3 regions of the Streptomyces sp. NPDC012794 genome follow, and region 2 is predicted to be linked to each of the others. Evidence: riboswitches for the same ligand, from Rfam matches in the RefSeq annotation. Region 2 holds a riboswitch; each other region holds the start of a gene.

Region 1 (5,529 bases), on a different contig from region 2:
TGGCGGCGGCGGCCGGGACGGCGGCGGCGCCGGACGCGGCGCGGGCGATCTTCGTCGCCGGGCGGGAGCGCAGGTAGTACGTGGTCTTCAGGCCCTGCTTCCAGGCGTACGCGTACATCGAGCTGAGCTTGCCGATGGTGGGCGTCTCCAGGAACAGGTTGAGCGACTGGCTCTGGTCCAGGTACGGGGTACGGGCCGCCGCCATGTCGATCAGGCCGCGCTGCGGGATCTCCCACGCCGTGCGGTACAGCTCGCGGATCTCCGCCGGGATCCAGCCGAAGCCCTGGACGGAACCGGAGGAGTCGCGCAGCGCCTCGCGGGTCTGCGCGTCCCACACCCCGAGCTCCTTGAGGTCCTCCACCAGGTAGGCATTGACCTGGAGGAACTCACCGCTGAGGGTCTCGCGCTTGAAGAGGTTGGAGACCTGCGGCTCGATGCACTCGTACACGCCCGCGATCGAGGCGATGGTGGCCGTCGGGGCGATGGCGAGGAGCAGCGAGTTGCGCATGCCGGTCTTCGCGATCCGGGCGCGCAGGGCGTCCCAGCGCTCGGGCCAGGTGGGCTCGACGTCGTAGTGGTCGGGGTGCAGGACGCCCTGGGCGGTACGGGTCTCGGCCCAGGCCGGGAGCGGGCCGCTGCGCTCGGCGAGGTCGCAGGAGGCCTCGTACGCGGCCAGCATGATCCGCTCGGAGATCCGCGTGGAGAGGGCCTTCGCCTCGGCGGAGTCGAAGGGCAGGCGCAGCTTGAAGAAGACGTCCTGGAGGCCCATGGCGCCCAGGCCCACCGGACGCCACCTGGCGTTGGACCGGCCGGCCTGCTCGGTCGGGTAGAAGTTGATGTCGACGACGCGGTCGAGGAAGGTCACGGCCGTGCGGACGGTCTCGTCCAGGCGCTCCCAGTCCATCCGGCCGTCGGCGACGAACGCACCGAGGTTGACCGAGCCGAGGTTGCAGACGGCGGTCTCGCCGTCGTTGGTGACCTCGATGATCTCGGTGCAGAGGTTGGAGGAGTGGACGACGGTGCCGGGCAGCGCGGTCTGGTTCGCGGTCCGGTTCGAGGCGTCCTTGAAGGTCATCCAGCCCTGGCCGGTCTGCGCGAGCGTGCGCATCATGCGGCCGTACAGGTCGCGGGCCGGCATGGTCTTCTTCGCGAGGCCCGCCGCCTCCGCCTTGAGGTAGGCGGCGTCGAACTCGTCGCCGTACAGGTCCACCAGCTCGGGGACGTCGGCCGGGGAGAACAGCGACCAGTCGGCGTCGGCGTTCACGCGGCGCATGAACTCGTCCGGGATCCAGTGCGCGAGGTTGAGGTTGTGCGTGCGGCGCTGGTCCTCGCCGGTGTTGTCGCGCAGTTCCAGGAACTCCTCGATGTCCGCGTGCCAGGTCTCCAGGTAGACGGCCGCGGCGCCCTTGCGGCGCCCGCCCTGGTTCACGGCGGCGACGGAGGCGTCGAGGGTCTTCAGGAACGGCACGATGCCGTTGGAGTGGCCGTTGGTGCCGCGGATCAGCGAACCGCGGGCGCGGATGCGGGAGTACGAGAGGCCGATGCCGCCGGCGTGCTTGGAGAGGCGGGCCACCTGGTGGTAGCGGTCGTAGATCGAGTCCAGCTCGTCCAGCGGGGAGTCCAGCAGGTAGCAGGAGGACATCTGCGGGTGTCGGGTGCCGGAGTTGAAGAGCGTGGGGGAGGACGGCAGGTAGTCGAGGCGGCTCATCAGCCGGTAGAGCGAGGCCACTTCCTCGACGGCCTGGACGCTCTCGTCCTCGGCGAGACCGCAGGCCACGCGCAGCATGAAGTACTGCGGGGTCTCGATCACCTGGCGGGTGTGCGGGTGCCGCAGCAGGTAGCGGCTGTGCAGGGTGCGCAGGCCGAAGAAGCCGAAGCGGTCGTCCGCACCGTCGGCGAGCGCGTGCTCGACCAGCGCGTTCAGCCGGCCGGCGTGGGCGGCGACGAAATCGGCGGTCCGGTCGGCGATCAGGCCCTCGCGGTGGCCGACGGCGACGGACTCGGCGAAGGAGGTGGCGCCCTGGCCGGCGGCCTCGTCGGCCACGGCCAGCGTCAGCAGGCGGGCGGCGAGGCGGGAGTAGGCCGGGTCCTCGGAGATCAGGCCCGCCGCGGCCTCGGTGGCCAGCCCGCGCAGCTCGGCCTCGTCGGCCGCGGAGCTGCGTCCGCGCAGCGCGGCGGCGGCGACCCGGCCCGGGTCGGTGTCGGGGAGGTCGGCGGTCAGCTCGGTGAGAGTACGCAGCAGCGCGGCCCCCGGGCCTTCGGTGGTGTCGCCAGAAACGGACTCGGCGCGCGGTGCGGAAGGCGCGATGGTCACGGCGGGAGCTCTCCCTCGCTCGGCCCGGTCGTCGGCGGATCGGGGCAGGGGGAGGCGCGTGCGGGCGCGACGGAATCGCGTACTCACCGCATGGCGTCCACCGGCCCAACCGCGAAGCCCGGACGTGTCGGCACCCGGTTCGGTCGACCCGGGCGCACTGTCGGCAGGTCCTCGGACTTGTCATACCGTTGCGGGACAGTTCCGGATTCACACCGGATTCCCCTGCGGCGACAGCGAGGATGAGCATACATGTGGGGGGCCACCGATGCGCGACCCCCCACATGTTGTGTCGGTGCGGCTACAGCTCCAGACGGTAGGTCAGCAGCGTCAGGGCCGGGAACGGCGACCAGTCGAGCTCCGGAGTGCGGACGAAACCCATGCGCTCGTAGATCCGCCGGGCGCCCGGCATGGCCGGCTGCGTGGACAGCACCAGAGCCGTGAGCCCCAGGGCCCGGGCCCGCTCGGCGCAGGCCCGTACGAGGGCCTCCCCGACCCCCTGCCAGCGCGCCTCGGGAGCCACCGCGAGCATCCGGAACTCCGCCTCCTGCGGGCCGGCCACGTCCGCGAGCCGGCTCCCGGGTGCGGCGAACGTCACGCCGCCGAGCAGCCGGCCGTCCCGCACGGCGACCAGCACCTCGCCTTCGCCGGCCCGCCCGGCCACGTCGCGCAGCGCGTTCAGGTAGGTGTCGTCCTCGTTCAGGTCGAGCAGTCCGTCCCCGGTGTAGGCCGCGCCGGTGATCTCGCCCAGCCGCTCGTACTCGTCCGCCCTCGCGGTTCTGATGTCGAAGTCCATGCCCCCGAGTGTGCGCCACGCCTGCCGGCTGCCCGGCGCCGTCGTCGCGGGAGGTGCGCCGGACGCGCCGAAGGGCCCCGCCGTCCCGGTGCGGGACGGCGGGGCCCTTTCGCGGGCACGAGTGCCCTCAGCAGCAGCGGAAGCCCTCCCGGGGGTCCGCCTCGCGGGCGTCGGTACGGGCCCGCTCGAAGGCGCGCCGGGTCATGACCTCGGCGTCCGGGTCGTGCGTGCGGGCGTGCGCGACGTAGCGGTCGTACGCGGCCTCGCCGGAGAACTCCCGTACGAAGAACCGGGCCTTCGCCAGCGCCCCGCGCACCCGGCTCACGCGACCGGTTCCTTGGCCGGGCTGCCGCGCCCGTCGAGGCCGGCGGCCGCGAGCTCGGCCTTCTCCTCGGCCGTGGCGATGAGCCCGGCCGGGGCGATGATCTTCGACTCGGTCCACGGCACCTCGGAGAGGCGGACGGACTCGGGGTGGGCGATGGCCTTGAGGCAGGTCCGGGCCGCGTCCGCCAGCACGATGATGATCAGGACCGCGAACAGCGCCGACAGGACCCCGTCGACCGTCGCGTTGGTGACCACGGTGTGCATGTCGTCCATGTTCTTGGCGGGCGGGAGCACCTTCCCGGCGTCGATGCCGGTCTGGTACTTGTCGCGCTGCGCGAAGAAGCCGACCTTCACGTCGTCGGAGAAGACCTTCTGGTAGCTCGCCGTGAGCGTGACGGCCACGTCCCAGGCCAGCGGAACGGCCGTGACCCAGGCCCACTTGAGCCGCCCGGACTTGACCAGCAGCGTGGTGCAGACGGCCAGCGCGACCGCCGCGAGCAGCTGGTTCGCGATGCCGAACAGCGGGAAGAGCTGGTTGATGCCGCCCAGCGGGTCCTTCACGCCGACCCACAGGAAGTAGCCCCAGCCGCCGACCACGACGGCGCTCGCGAGCCACACGCCCGGCTTCCAGCTGACGTTCCGGAAGGACTTGTGGACGTTGCCGAGGGTGTCCTGGAGCATGAACCGGCCGACGCGGGTGCCCGCGTCGACGGTGGTCAGGATGAAAAGGGCCTCGAACATGATGGCGAAGTGGTACCAGAAGGCCTTCATCGCGGTGCCGCCGACCACCGCCGAGAAGATCTCCGACATGCCGAGCGCGAAGGTCGGCGCACCGCCCGTACGGGACAGCAGGCTGGCCTCCTCCACGTCCTTCGCGGCCTGCGCGAGGGCCTCCGGGCTGATGGCGAAGCCGAGGCCGGTCACCGCCTCCGAGGCGCTCTGGACGGTGGTGCCGACCACGCCGCCGGGGGAGTTGACCGCGAAGAACAGGCCGGGCTCGATGATGCACGCCGCGATCACCGCCATGACGGCGACGAAGGACTCGGTGAGCATGGCGCCGTAGCCGATGATCCGGACCTGGGTCTCCTTCTGGATCATCTTCGGGGTGGTGCCCGAGGCGACCAGCGAGTGGAATCCGGACAGGGCCCCGCAGGCGATGGTGATGAAGACGAAGGGGAACATCGCCCCGGCGAAGACCGGGCCGTCGCCGCGCGAGGCGAACTCGGTGACCGAGGGCATCTTCAGCGTCGGCATCGCGAGGACCACGCCGATCGCCATCAGCGCGATGGTGCCGACCTTCATGAAGGTGGACAGGTAGTCGCGGGGCGCGAGCAGCAGCCACACCGGCAGCACCGAGGCGACGAAGCCGTACACGACCATCCAGATGACCAGCGTCTCCTTCTCCAGGGTGAAGGTGTCAGCCCAGGAGGACTCGGCGACCCAGCCGCCGGCGACGATCGCGAGCAGCAGCAGCGCGACGCCGATGAAGGAGACTTCGGTGACCCGGCCCGGGCGCAGGACGCGCAGGTAGACGCCCATGAAGAGGGCGATCGGGATGGTCATGCCGATGGAGAAGACGCCCCAGGGGGAGTGCGCCAGCGCGTTGACGATGACCAGCGCGAGCACCGCCAGCAGGATGACCATGATGACGAACACGGCAATCAGGGCGGCGGCCCCGCCGACGGGGCCGATCTCGTCCCGGGCCATCTGGCCGAGCGAACGGCCGTCGCGCCGGGTGGAGAAGAACAGGGTCACCATGTCCTGGACGGCGCCGGCGAAGATGACGCCCGCGACGATCCAGATGGTGCCCGGCAGGTAGCCCATCTGCGCGGCGAGGACCGGGCCGACCAGGGGCCCGGCGCCGGCGACGGCGGCGAAGTGGTGGCCGAAGAGCACGCGCCGGTCTGTGGGATGGAAGTCGACACCGTTGTCGAGGCGTTCGGCGGGAGTGGCCCGCGTCTTGTCGACCTTCAGTACGCGGTCGGCGATGAAGCGCGCGTAGAAGCGGTAGGCGATGGCGTACGAGCCCAGCGCGGCGGCGAGCAGCCAGGCGGCGGAGATCTCCTCACCCCGGGAGAGCGCCAGTACGCCCCACCCG
Region 2 (5,529 bases):
CGTTGCCGGCGGGCAGCCGCTTGCGGGTGACGCCGCTGGCGACCATCTGTACGTCGCACAGGACCGGCGCGCCGGCGTGCAGCGCGGCGCGGGCGCGCAGGACGACGTCGGCGGTGTAGCCGAGGTCCTGGGGGAGGTCGGTCATGCCGCAGGCGTGAATCATGCGCACCGCGACCTGGGCGACGGAGGCGGGCAGCCCGGAGAGGTCCGCCTCGGCGCGGATCGTGGCAAAGGACTGGCGGTAGATCGCGGCGCCGTCCTTCTCGTACTCAAACACGGTGTACTCGCTCATTTCTTCACTGCGATGCGGGTGTTGTGGTGGTGCGTGCGGCCGTGAGGGCGGCCGCCAGGTGTGCGTACGGGGTGGGCCGCCCGTCGAGCGCGTAGCCGTCGGGGGTGGCGACCAGGTCCACCCAGGCGGTGCCGCGGGGGTGGCCGCACCGGCGGGCGCAGCCGGACCAGTGCACGGGCAGCGCGGGCGCCGTTTCCGTTTCCTTGACGACTTCCTTTACGACGGCACGCGCGTCGGCGCGTACGTCCGCCAGGGACTTGGCGCATCCGGGCTTGCCGGTACAGGCGGTGACGGACTGCCAGGGGCTGTCGGGGCGGACCACCAGGCCGGCCGCCTCGAGCCGTGCGCAGCCGCCGGCGGGGACGGGGGTCCCGGTGTCCGGCAGGACGACACTGCGCCACGGGGTGACGCGCAGCTCCCGGCCGCCGGCTTCGGCGACCTCGGCCAGGGTCCGCCACTGGGCGGAGCTCAGCCGGCCGAGCGGGGGCAGGACGCACAGCGCGCCCCCGGCCCCCCGCGGCCGGGGCGGTTCCGCGCAGGGCCACGCCACCTCGGGGACGCGGGCCGCGTCGATCCCGGCGGCGGCCAGTCGCGCGGCGAACTCCCCGCCGTCCAGGTCGTGTCCGTCAGGCAGCTCGGCGACCCGCCAGGCCCGGGTGCCGGCGGCGTCGGCGGCGTCGAGGAAGTACTCGGCGGCCAGCAGCGCCGCCCGGGGCGCGTCGGCCGGGGCCACGCGGACGGCGTCGGCGGCGGCTCCGAGCCGGACCAGCACCCGGCGCCCGCCGTCGCCACTGCCCCCGTCACGGTCGCCACCGTCCCCGCCCTCCCCGTCACCGCCGCCCCCCAGCACCGTGACATCGGGGTCGAGGGCGGCGACGTCCCCGCGCCCGTCGTCAACGGCGAAGAGGAACCGCCCGGACAGGGCCGTCGCCCGGGTGCTCGCGCAGAGCAGCCGGTCCAGTTCCCGGACCCGGTACGCGACGCGGGGGCCGCCCATCGGGGAGGCCACGATGTTGCGCACCCGCTCGTGGCTCGGCGCGGGCAGCAGCCCGGCACCGTCCAGCAGCCGGGCGAGCCGGGTGCCGCAGCCGTCGGAGAGGCCGCGCAGCTGGACGTTGCCGCGCGAGGTGAGCTCCAGGTGCCCGTCGCCGAACCGGTCGGCGGCGGCCCCGAGCACGAACGCCTGGGCGGTGGTGAGCAGTCCCCCGGGGATCCGGACGCGCGCCAGGTAGCCGTCGTCGGCGGCGTGCAGCCGCAGCGCGCCGGGGCAGGCGTCGCCGCGGTCGCGTATGACGGGTTCGTCCCGTGACGCGGCGGAGGGGGGCTGGGGCATGGCCGCGAGCATACCCACGATTGCGCGGCCCCGGCCTGTGTCCGTCGCCACCCCGGCCCGGGCCGCCTCCCGCCGCGCCGGGCCGGGAGGCGGCGCCGCCCGCGTGCGGGGCGCGGGGTCCGGGGCGGGGCCGCGGCGACGGGGCGGCCCCGATCCCACCCCCACTCCCGGCCAGGGGAAAGGCCGCCTAAGATGACCTTCCGACGGGCCGCTCGGCCCGTCATCGCCGAGGACGGCGACATGGGAGGAAGCCCGGTGCGATTCCGGCGCGGTCCCGCCACTGTGAACCCCGCGGAGCGATCGGCCGGGTGAGTCAGGAACTCCCGCTGTCCTCACTGCCCGGGGCGCGGAAACCCCGAGGAAGGCCTGCCGCCGCATGATCCTGCTGCTGTCGACGTCCGACACCGATCTGCTCAGCGCCCGCGCCGCGAACGTCGCCGGCGGCCCCGTGCCGTACCGGTTCGCGAACCCCTCCCGCCTTCCCCTCGACGATCTCCCCGGACTGCTCGACGGCGTCGGGCTGGTCGTCGTACGCCTCCTCGGCGGCCTGCGCGCCTGGCAGGAGGGCCTGGACGTGCTCCTCGCCCCCGGCCAGACCCGCCCGGTGGTCGTGCTGACCGGCGAACAGGCCCCCGACGCCCAGCTGATGGAGGCCTCCACGGTCCCGATCGGCATCGCCGCCGAGGCGCACCGCTACCTCGCGCACGGCGGCCCGGCCAACCTCGGCCAGCTGGCGCGCTTCCTCTCCGACACCGTGCTGCTCACCGGCCACGGCTTCGAGCCCGCCGCCGCCTCCCCCACCTGGGGTCCCCTGGACCGGCCCGCCGGCACGGCCACCGGGCCCCGGGTCGCGGTGCTGTACTACCGCGCCCACCAGATGAGCGGCAACACCGCCTTCGTGCACGCCCTCTGCGACGCCATCGAGGCCAAGGGCGGGCAGCCCGTTCCCCTCTACGTCTCCTCCCTGCGCTCCCCCGAGCCGGAGCTGCTCCAGGCGCTGGAGCCGGCGGACGCGATCATCACCACCGTGCTCGCCGCCGGCGGCACCCGCCCCGCCACCGCCTCCGCCGGCGGGGACGACGAGTCCTGGGACGCGGGGGCGCTGGCCGGGCTCGGCGTGCCGATCCTCCAGGCGCTGTGTCTGACCGGTTCGCGCGGCAACTGGGAGGAGAACGACGAGGGCCTGTCTCCGCTCGACGCCGCCACCCAGGTCGCCGTCCCCGAGTTCGACGGCCGTCTGATCACCGTCCCGTTCTCCTTCAAGGAGATCGACGAGGACGGCCTGCCCGCGTACGTCGCCGACCCGGAGCGGGCCGCCCGCGTCGCCGGCATCGCCGTGCGCCACGCCCGGTTGCGCCACATCGAGCCCGCCGACAAGCGGATCGCGCTCGTCCTGTCCGCGTACCCCACCAAGCACTCCCGCATCGGCAACGCGGTCGGCCTGGACACCCCGGCCAGCGCCGTCGAGCTCCTGCGCACCCTCATCGCCCACGGCTACGACTTCGGCCCCGAGGCCGAGATCCCCGGCCTGGTCTCCGGCGACGGCGACGAGCTGATCCGGGCCCTGATCGAGGCCGGCGGCCACGACCAGGACTGGCTGACCGAGGAGCAGCTGGCCCGCAACCCGGTCCGCATCCCGGCGGCCGACTACCGGCGCTGGTTCGCCGAACTCCCGGCCGAGCTGCGCGAGAGCGTCGAGGAGCACTGGGGCGAGGCCCCCGGCAACATGTTCGTGGACCGCTCCTCGAACCCGGACGGCGACATCGTCCTCGCCGCGCTCCGCCGCGGGAACCTGCTGATCCTCATCCAGCCGCCGCGCGGCTTCGGCGAGAACCCGATCGCGATCTACCACGACCCGGACCTGCCGCCCTCGCACCACTACCTGGCGGCGTACCGCTGGATCCAGGCGGCCGCCGAGGACGGCGGCTTCGGCGCCGACGCGATGATCCACCTGGGCAAGCACGGCAACCTGGAGTGGCTGCCGGGCAAGAACGCCGGCCTCTCCGCGTCCTGCGCGCCGGACGCGGCGCTCGGCGACCTCCCGCTCGTCTACCCGTTCCTGGTGAACGACCCGGGCGAGGGCACGCAGGCCAAGCGCCGCGTGCACGCCACCCTGGTCGACCACCTCGTGCCGCCGATGGCCCGCGCGGAATCGTACGGCGACATCGCGCGCCTGGAGCAGCACCTGGACGAGTACGCCCAGATCAGCGCCATGGACCCGTCCAAGCTCCCGGCGATCCGCGCCCAGATCTGGACGCTGATCCAGGCCGCGAAGCTCGACCACGACCTGGGCCTCGACGAGCGTCCGGACGACGACGGGTTCGACGACTTCCTGCTGCACGTCGACGGCTGGCTGTGCGAGGTCAAGGACGCCCAGATCCGCGACGGCCTGCACGTCCTCGGCGGCGCCCCGACGGGGCCGGCCCGGGTCAACCTGGTGCTGTCCATCCTCCGTGCCCGCCAGATCTGGGGCGGCGCCTCCGCCCTGCCGGGCCTGCGCGAGGCCCTCGGCCTCGACGAGTCGGCGGCCACCCGCACGGCGGCGGACGAGGTCGAGGAAACCGCCCGCACCCTGGTCCAGGCCATGGAAGACGCCGGCTGGTCCCCCGACGCGGTCGCCACCGTCGCGGCGGGCCGTCCGCGGGCCGTCGCGGACATCCTCGCCTTCGCCGCGCACGAGGTGGTCCCCCGCCTGGCCGGCACCACGGACGAGATCGCCCACGTCGTGCGGGCCCTGGACGGCGGCTTCGTCCCGGCGGGCCCGTCGGGTTCGCCGCTGCGCGGCCTGGTCAACGTCCTCCCGACCGGCCGCAACTTCTACTCGGTCGACCCCAAGGCCGTCCCGTCCCGGCTGGCGTGGGAGACGGGCCAGGCCCTCGCGGACTCCCTGCTGACCCGCTACCGCACCGACCACGACGAGGAGTGGCCGGCCTCGGTCGGCCTGTCGCTGTGGGGCACGAGCGCGATGCGCACGGCGGGCGACGACGTGGCCGAGGCCCTCGCCCTCCTCGGCGTCCGCCCCGTCTGGGACGAGGCCTCGCGCCGCGTCACCGGCGTCGAGGCGATCCCCCTCGCGGAGCTGGGCCGCCCTCGCATCGACGTGACGCTGCGCATCTCGGGCTTCTTCCGGGACGCGTTCCCGCACGTCATCGGCCTCCTGGACGACGCGGTCCGGCTGGCGGCCTCCCTGGACGAGCCGGCCTCGGACAACTTCGTCCGGGCCCACGCCCAGGCCGACCTCGCCGCCCACGGTGACGAACGCAAGGCCACCACCCGCATCTTCGGCTCGCGCCCGGGCACGTACGGGGCCGGCATCCTCCAGCTGATCGACTCCCGGGACTGGCGTACGGACGCCGACCTGGCGGAGGTCTACACGGTCTGGGGCGGCTACGCCTACGGCCGCGGCCTGGAGGGCCGCCCGGCCCGCACCGAGATGGAGACGGCGTACAAGCGGATCACGGTGGCCGCGAAGAACACCGACACCCGCGAGCACGACATCGCGGACTCCGACGACTACTTCCAGTACCACGGCGGCATGGTGGCCACCGTCCGCGCCCTGCGCGGCACGGCCCCCGAGGCGTACATCGGCGACTCCACCCGCCCGGAAACGGTCAAGACCCGCACGCTCGTCGAGGAGACCTCCCGCGTCTTCCGGGCCCGCGTCGTGAACCCCAAGTGGATCGAGGCGATGCGCCGCCACGGCTACAAGGGCGCCTTCGAACTGGCGGCGACGGTCGACTACCTCTTCGGCTACGACGCCACGACGGGCGTGGTGGCGGACTGGATGTACGACAAGCTCACGGAGACGTACGTCCTGGACCCGGAGAACCGCGCCTTCCTGGAGGAGGCCAACCCCTGGGCCCTCCACGGCATCGCGGAACGCCTCCTGGAGGCCGAGTCCCGC
Region 3 (5,529 bases), on a different contig from region 2:
CAACCGGTCCGCGGCCGCGTCCCGCCCCGGCGGGAAGTCCTTCGCCTCGATGGCCTCGTACGTGGCCAACTGCGCCCGGTGCAGCTCCAGATGGCGCCGCAGCTCCGGCCCCAGCCGCTGCGGGCCGACCACCGCCGCCGCACGGATCCGCAGCAGCAGTGCGTCCCGCACCGGCTTCGGGTCCTGACTCTCGTCCACCCACCGCGCCAGCTCCGCGCGGCCGTCGGGCAGGACCTCGTACTCCTTCTTCTGCCCGCGCACGGGCACCTCGCTCGGCAGCGCCCGGATCAGCCCGGCCTCCTCCAGCCGCCCCAGCTCCCGGTAGATCTGCTGGTGCGTGGAGGACCAGAAGTAGCCGATCGACTTGTCGAACCGCCGGGTCAGCTCCAGCCCCGAGGAGGGCTTCTCGAGCAGGGCGGTCAGGATGGCGTGCGGCAGCGACATGCCGCCATCCTAGGTTTGCGGCCGGGCCGGCGGCGCCGCCGGCCGCCACTCGGCCAGCGCCTCCGGCACCCGCGGACCGGGCACGCCCGCCGCCAGCAGGCCGTGCGCGCGCAGCAGGGCCGTCACCGCCGGCGCCCAGGCCTGGCGCAGGCCCGCCGACGCCAGCAGTTCCGGGTCCGACAGCAGCTCCCCGGCGGGGCCCGTACGGATCCCGGCCGGGGTCAGCACGGCCGCGTCGTCGGCCCAGCGGACCGCGAGGTCCACGTCGTGGGTGGCCATGACCACCGTGGTGCCGGTCGCGCGCAGCCCCGCGAGGACGTCCAGGAGGCGTTCCTGCCCGTCCGGGTCGAGCCCGGCAGTCGGCTCGTCCAGGATCAGCACCCGCGGGGCCATCGCCACCGCGCCCGCGATCGCCGCGCGCTTGCGCTGCCCGTACGACAGCAGGTGCGTCGGGCGGTCCCGCAGCGCGGTGATGTCCAGCGCGGCCAGGGCGGCGTCCACCCGCTCGCGGACCTCCGCGGCCGGCAGTCCCAGGTTCATCGGGCCGAAGGACACGTCCTGCCCGACGGAGGCGGCGAAGAGCTGGTCGTCCGGGTCCTGCACCACCAGCTGCACCGAGGTGCGCAGCCGGACCAGGCCCTTGCGGTCGTACGCCACCTCCGCGCCGCCGAGGCGCAGCGCCCCCGTGCCGGGCCGCAGCCCGCCGCTCAGCAGCCGCATCAGCGTGGTCTTGCCGCTGCCGTTGCGGCCCAGCAGCACCAGCGCCCGGCCCTCGGCGATGGCGAAGTCCACCCCGGACAGCACGGCCGGGCCGTCCTCGTACGCGTAACCCGCGCCGACCAGCTCCACCAACGGGGTCACAGCCACAGCTCCTTCAGTACGAGGGTCCCCGCGACCAGGGCGGCCAGCAGGGCGGCGGACCCCGCCAGGAACCGCCGGGACAGCGCCGCGTCGGGTACGAGCACCCGCAGCGCGCCGTCGTAGCCGCGCCCCGCCAGCCCCTGCTGGAGCCGGGCGGCACGGTCGAAGGCCCGGACGAACGAGGTCGCCGCGAGCCCGGCCAGCGAACGCCACACCGCGGCCCGGCTCGTCTGCCCGAGCCGGGCCGCCTGGGCGCGGCGCACCTGGGCCATCGAGTCCAGCAGCAGGAAGCCGATCCGGTACATGACCAGGGCCACGTCCACCACGGGTGCGGGCACCCCGGCCCGCACCAGCCGGGGCAGCACGTCCGAGACCGGTGTGGTGAAGGCGAACAGCAGCACCCCGAGCGAGGCCGCGGAGGTGCGCAGCAGCAGCTCGGCCGCGTGCCGGGGCCCGTCCGGGGCCAGGGCGAGGAAGCCGTCGGGGCTGCCCACCGAGACCATCAGCGGCAGGGCCCCGGTCACGCAGAACCCGAGCGGGACCCGGAAGGCCCGCCACAGCTGCCGCCCGGGCACCCCGGCGGGCCCGAGCAGCACGGCCAGGGTCGCGGCGGCGACCAGCGGCCCGCCGGGCCAGGGCGGCAGGCACACGGCGGTGACCGTGAGCCCGAACCCCAGCAGGGCCTTCTCCAGGGGGTGGCGGCCCCGCCAGCGGCTGGAGTGGGCCGCCACGTCGATCGGCAGCACCGCCTACGGCTCCGGGGTGGTGCGGGTCTTCTCGGCCGCCCCGGCCTCGGCGAGGGCCTGTGCGGCGCCCTGGCGCCGGCCCTTGCGGACGCCGAAGTAGTAGGCGAGGACGCCCGCGCCGAGCGCCGCCTGGAGCGCGAACAGCGCCGACTCGATCTCGCCCGAGGGGGGTTCGTACAACGGGGAGAACCAGGGCTCGTAATCCGGCTTCAGCTCCGTGATGGCCGCCTCCGCCTGGGCGTCGGCGCCGGCGAACGGCTCCTCCTTGCCCTCGCCGAGCCCCAGCGCGAGCGGGATCACGGCCAGTGCCGCCACCAGGAGCAGCAGCAGGGTGTTGATCTTCGTGTTCCTGGTCATCAGAGTGCCGCCCCCTGCTCGGTCCGCTTGCCGCCGGTCAGCTTCGTGACGCCGAGCCGGACCAGGTCCGCCGCGCTGGACTGCATCAGCAGCCGCATCACGAGCACGGTCAGCAGGCCCTCGCTCACGGCGAGGGGGATCTGGGTGAGGGCGAAGATGCCCGCGAACTTCTCCAGGGAGCCCAGGAAGCCGCTCGCCGGGTCGGGGAAGGCCAGCGCCAGCTGGACGGAGGTCACGCAGTAGGTGATCAGGTCGGCGAAGAAGGCGCCGAAGAAGACGCCCACCATCAGCGGCAGGCCGGACCTGCGCAGCAGCCGGTAGACGCCGTAGCCCGCCCAGGGCCCCGCGACGGCCATCGAGAACACGTTGGCGCCCAGCGTGGTGAGCCCGCCGTGGGCCAGCAGCAGCGCCTGGAAGAGCAGGGTGATCGTGCCGAGCACCGCCATGACCGGCGGACGGAAGAGGATGGCTCCGAGCCCCGTTCCGGTCGGGTGCGAGCAACTTCCCGTCACAGAAGGGATCTTCAGGGCGGACAGGACGAACGTGAACGCACCGGACGCCCCGAGCAGCAGCGTGCTCTCCGGGTTCGCCTTCACCTCGCGGGTCAGGGCCCGGACCCCGTGGACGACGAAGGGGGCGGACGCGGCGCCCCAGGCGGCCGCGTGCAAAGGGGGCAGGAACCCCTCGGCGATATGCATGAGTTGGGAGACCTCTCCAGCACCTCGTGGATGGACGACGCGCCTCGGCCGGTCTCCTGGCTCACGGGTCATGATGCCCGGGCTCCGCCTTCCCGGGCCCGTGCGGTCTCCCGCGTGGGCCCAGTGGCCTGCCCGCTGGGGGCGCCTCCCGGACGGCGTCAGGGAGGATTGGAGCCGGACTTCCCGATTACAGTGGCGAGGGCCGCACCGGTTTTCCACCGGTTTCCCGAACACCAAGGCCCGATGACCCTAGTCGTCCGCACGGACCGTCACAACCCGGACCCCCGGACACCGGCGGCCGCCCCCCTGATACGACGGCGGGCCCGGGACGTCACGCGTCCCGGGCCCCCCGTCCGTACCCGCTCGGGTCAGCAGGTGTTCGGGTGCGCGATGTCCAGCACGAACCGCTCGGGCGAGTGCAGGACGGAGGTGCTGTAGGACGGCTGGGTGTCGAAGGCGGCGCCGAAGGTCACGTACCCCTCGAAGTCGCCGGTCAGAGCGATGCCCTTGAGCTTGCTGAGGTAGATCTTCTGGAGCTTGGGCCCCTGGTAGACGTTCTGCCCCGCGTCGTCGTGGGCGGCGGCGGGGTGCAGCCGGATCTCCAGGAAGTACTTCCCGGCCAGCGGCACGGGCTTGCCGGACCCGTCGTAGACCAGCTGGGACACGGGGGTGACGGTGACCGGGGGGACGTACCCCTGGAGGTCGATCACGATCCGGTCGAACGTGCAGTGCCCGCCCCAGCGCGCGTTGACGACGAGCGGGGTCTGGGTGCGGGTGGACGTGGTGGCGGCGGAGGCCGGCGACGTGGAGAGCGCGAGCCCGGCGGTGAGCAGGGCGCCCGTGGCCAGGGCCACGATCCGGCGGCGGTGCGGGTGACGCATGATGTCTCCCCGGTTCCGTGAGACGGGGACTGCCTGTCATCTCCTAGGACACCGCCGGGGCGCCCGCGGTTCCGCGCGCCGCGCCTCAGTACGCCAGCAGCGCGCTCAGCTGCGCGTCCAGGTCGTAGTGGCGCCGTTCCTGCCCGCGCGGCACCAGCTCCGTCATCCGCCGGCACAGCGCGCGCACGTCCCTGGCGCGGGCGGAGACCACGCAGCCGAGCTCGCCGTTGCTGAAGCCGAGCAGGACGCGCGGCTCCGAGCCGCTCCAGCGGGGCCACACCTGTACGTCGCCCTCGCCGGTGGGCGCGTGCTGCCCGTCGAGCAGCAGCTCGCGCGCGAACACCCAGCGGGCGAGGTGGGCCCCAGCGCCCCGGAGGTCGACGGCCACCTCGTACGGGCGGTCCGTGCGGTAGACGAAGCGGCCGGTCAGGGGCACGCTCAGGGGGGCGGCTTCCAGCCGCAGCGGCAGGAGTCGGTGGTCGGTGATGATGGCCATCGGCGGCTGCCTCTCGTCGTGCGGGGGTGGTCCGGCGCCCCTCCCCGCACGCTATCGCCGCCCGTGGGCGCGCTCCGGGGCCGAAGGTCCCGAGGGGCCGGGCCGCACGGCCTCTTTTCGGCCACGACCCGGTCCGCACACCGGTCCGGACCCCGCCCGGAGATCCTTATCGGTTCAGCACTCGATCACGTTGACCGCGAGCCCGCCGCGCGCCGTCTCCTTGTACTTGACCTTCATGTCGGCGCCCGTCTCCTTCATGGTCTTGATGACCTTGTCGAGGGAGACCTTGTGGCTGCCGTCCCCGCGCATCGCCATCTTCGCCGCGGTGACGGCCTTGACGGCGGCCATGCCGTTGCGCTCGATGCAGGGGATCTGGACGAGGCCGCCGACCGGGTCGCAGGTCAGGCCGAGGTTGTGCTCCATGCCGATCTCGGCGGCGTTCTCGACCTGCTCGGGGGTGCCGCCCAGGACCTCGGCGAGGGCGCCCGCCGCCATCGAGCAGGCGGAGCCGACCTCGCCCTGGCAGCCGACCTCGGCGCCGGAGATCGAGGCGTTCTCCTTGAAGAGCATGCCGATCGCGCCCGCGGCGAGCAGGAAGCGGACCACGCCGTCCTCGTCCGCGCCGGGCACGAAGTTCACGTAGTAGTGCAGGACCGCCGGCAGCACGCCCGCCGCGCCGTTCGTGGGAGCGGTCACCACGCGCCCGCCCGCCGCGTTCTCCTCGTTGACGGCCATCGCGTAGATCGTCGTCCACTCGCTGCGGTGCATCATCGGGTCGCCCTCGGTGCGCAGCTGGCGCGCCGTGGAGGCGGCCCGGCGCTTGACGCGCAGCCCACCCGGCAGGATGCCCTCGCGGGACATGCCGCGCGAGACGCAGGACTGCATGACGCGCCAGATCTCCAGGAGGCCCTCGCGGATCTCCTCCTCCGTGCGCCAGGCCTTCTCGTTCTCCAGCATCAGGGAGGAAATCGACAGACCGGTCTCGTTGGCCAGGCGCAGCATCTCGTCGCCCGAGCGGAAGGGGTACCTCAGCACCGTGTCGTCGA

What was found. Region 2 has a riboswitch for cobalamin ahead of cobN (cobaltochelatase subunit CobN). Riboswitches for the same ligand answer to the same signal wherever they lie in the genome.
Region 1: linked by a shared signal. The riboswitch ahead of ACFY7H_RS06130 (ribonucleoside-diphosphate reductase subunit alpha) and the one ahead of cobN (cobaltochelatase subunit CobN) in region 2 are both predicted to bind cobalamin.
Region 3: linked by a shared signal. The riboswitch ahead of ACFY7H_RS20550 (energy-coupling factor ABC transporter permease) and the one ahead of cobN (cobaltochelatase subunit CobN) in region 2 are both predicted to bind cobalamin.

What each region holds. Positions count from the first base shown of each region.
Region 1 covers NZ_JBIBCI010000003.1:16,065-21,593, reverse strand. The annotation lists gene ACFY7H_RS06130 (ribonucleoside-diphosphate reductase subunit alpha) at 1-2,314, opposite strand, end outside; cobalamin riboswitch at 2,459-2,596, opposite strand; gene ACFY7H_RS06125 (GNAT family N-acetyltransferase) at 2,613-3,107, opposite strand; gene ACFY7H_RS06120 (YbdD/YjiX family protein) at 3,235-3,432, opposite strand; gene ACFY7H_RS06115 (carbon starvation CstA family protein) at 3,429-5,529, opposite strand, start outside.
Region 2 covers NZ_JBIBCI010000029.1:24,340-29,868, reverse strand. The annotation lists gene ACFY7H_RS31795 (precorrin-8X methylmutase) at 1-292, opposite strand, end outside; gene ACFY7H_RS31790 (cobalamin biosynthesis protein CobG) at 297-1,637, opposite strand; cobalamin riboswitch at 1,812-1,969, shown strand; gene cobN (cobaltochelatase subunit CobN) at 2,002-5,529, shown strand, end outside.
Region 3 covers NZ_JBIBCI010000010.1:202,362-207,890, forward strand. The annotation lists gene ACFY7H_RS20530 (PadR family transcriptional regulator) at 1-444, opposite strand, end outside; gene ACFY7H_RS20535 (ATP-binding cassette domain-containing protein) at 454-1,311, opposite strand; gene cbiQ (cobalt ECF transporter T component CbiQ) at 1,302-2,051, opposite strand; gene ACFY7H_RS20545 (energy-coupling factor ABC transporter substrate-binding protein) at 2,055-2,408, opposite strand; gene ACFY7H_RS20550 (energy-coupling factor ABC transporter permease) at 2,408-3,106, opposite strand; cobalamin riboswitch at 3,135-3,359, opposite strand; gene ACFY7H_RS20555 (hypothetical protein) at 3,475-3,987, opposite strand; gene ACFY7H_RS20560 (SsgA family sporulation/cell division regulator) at 4,073-4,483, opposite strand; gene ACFY7H_RS20565 (L-serine ammonia-lyase) at 4,658-5,529, opposite strand, start outside.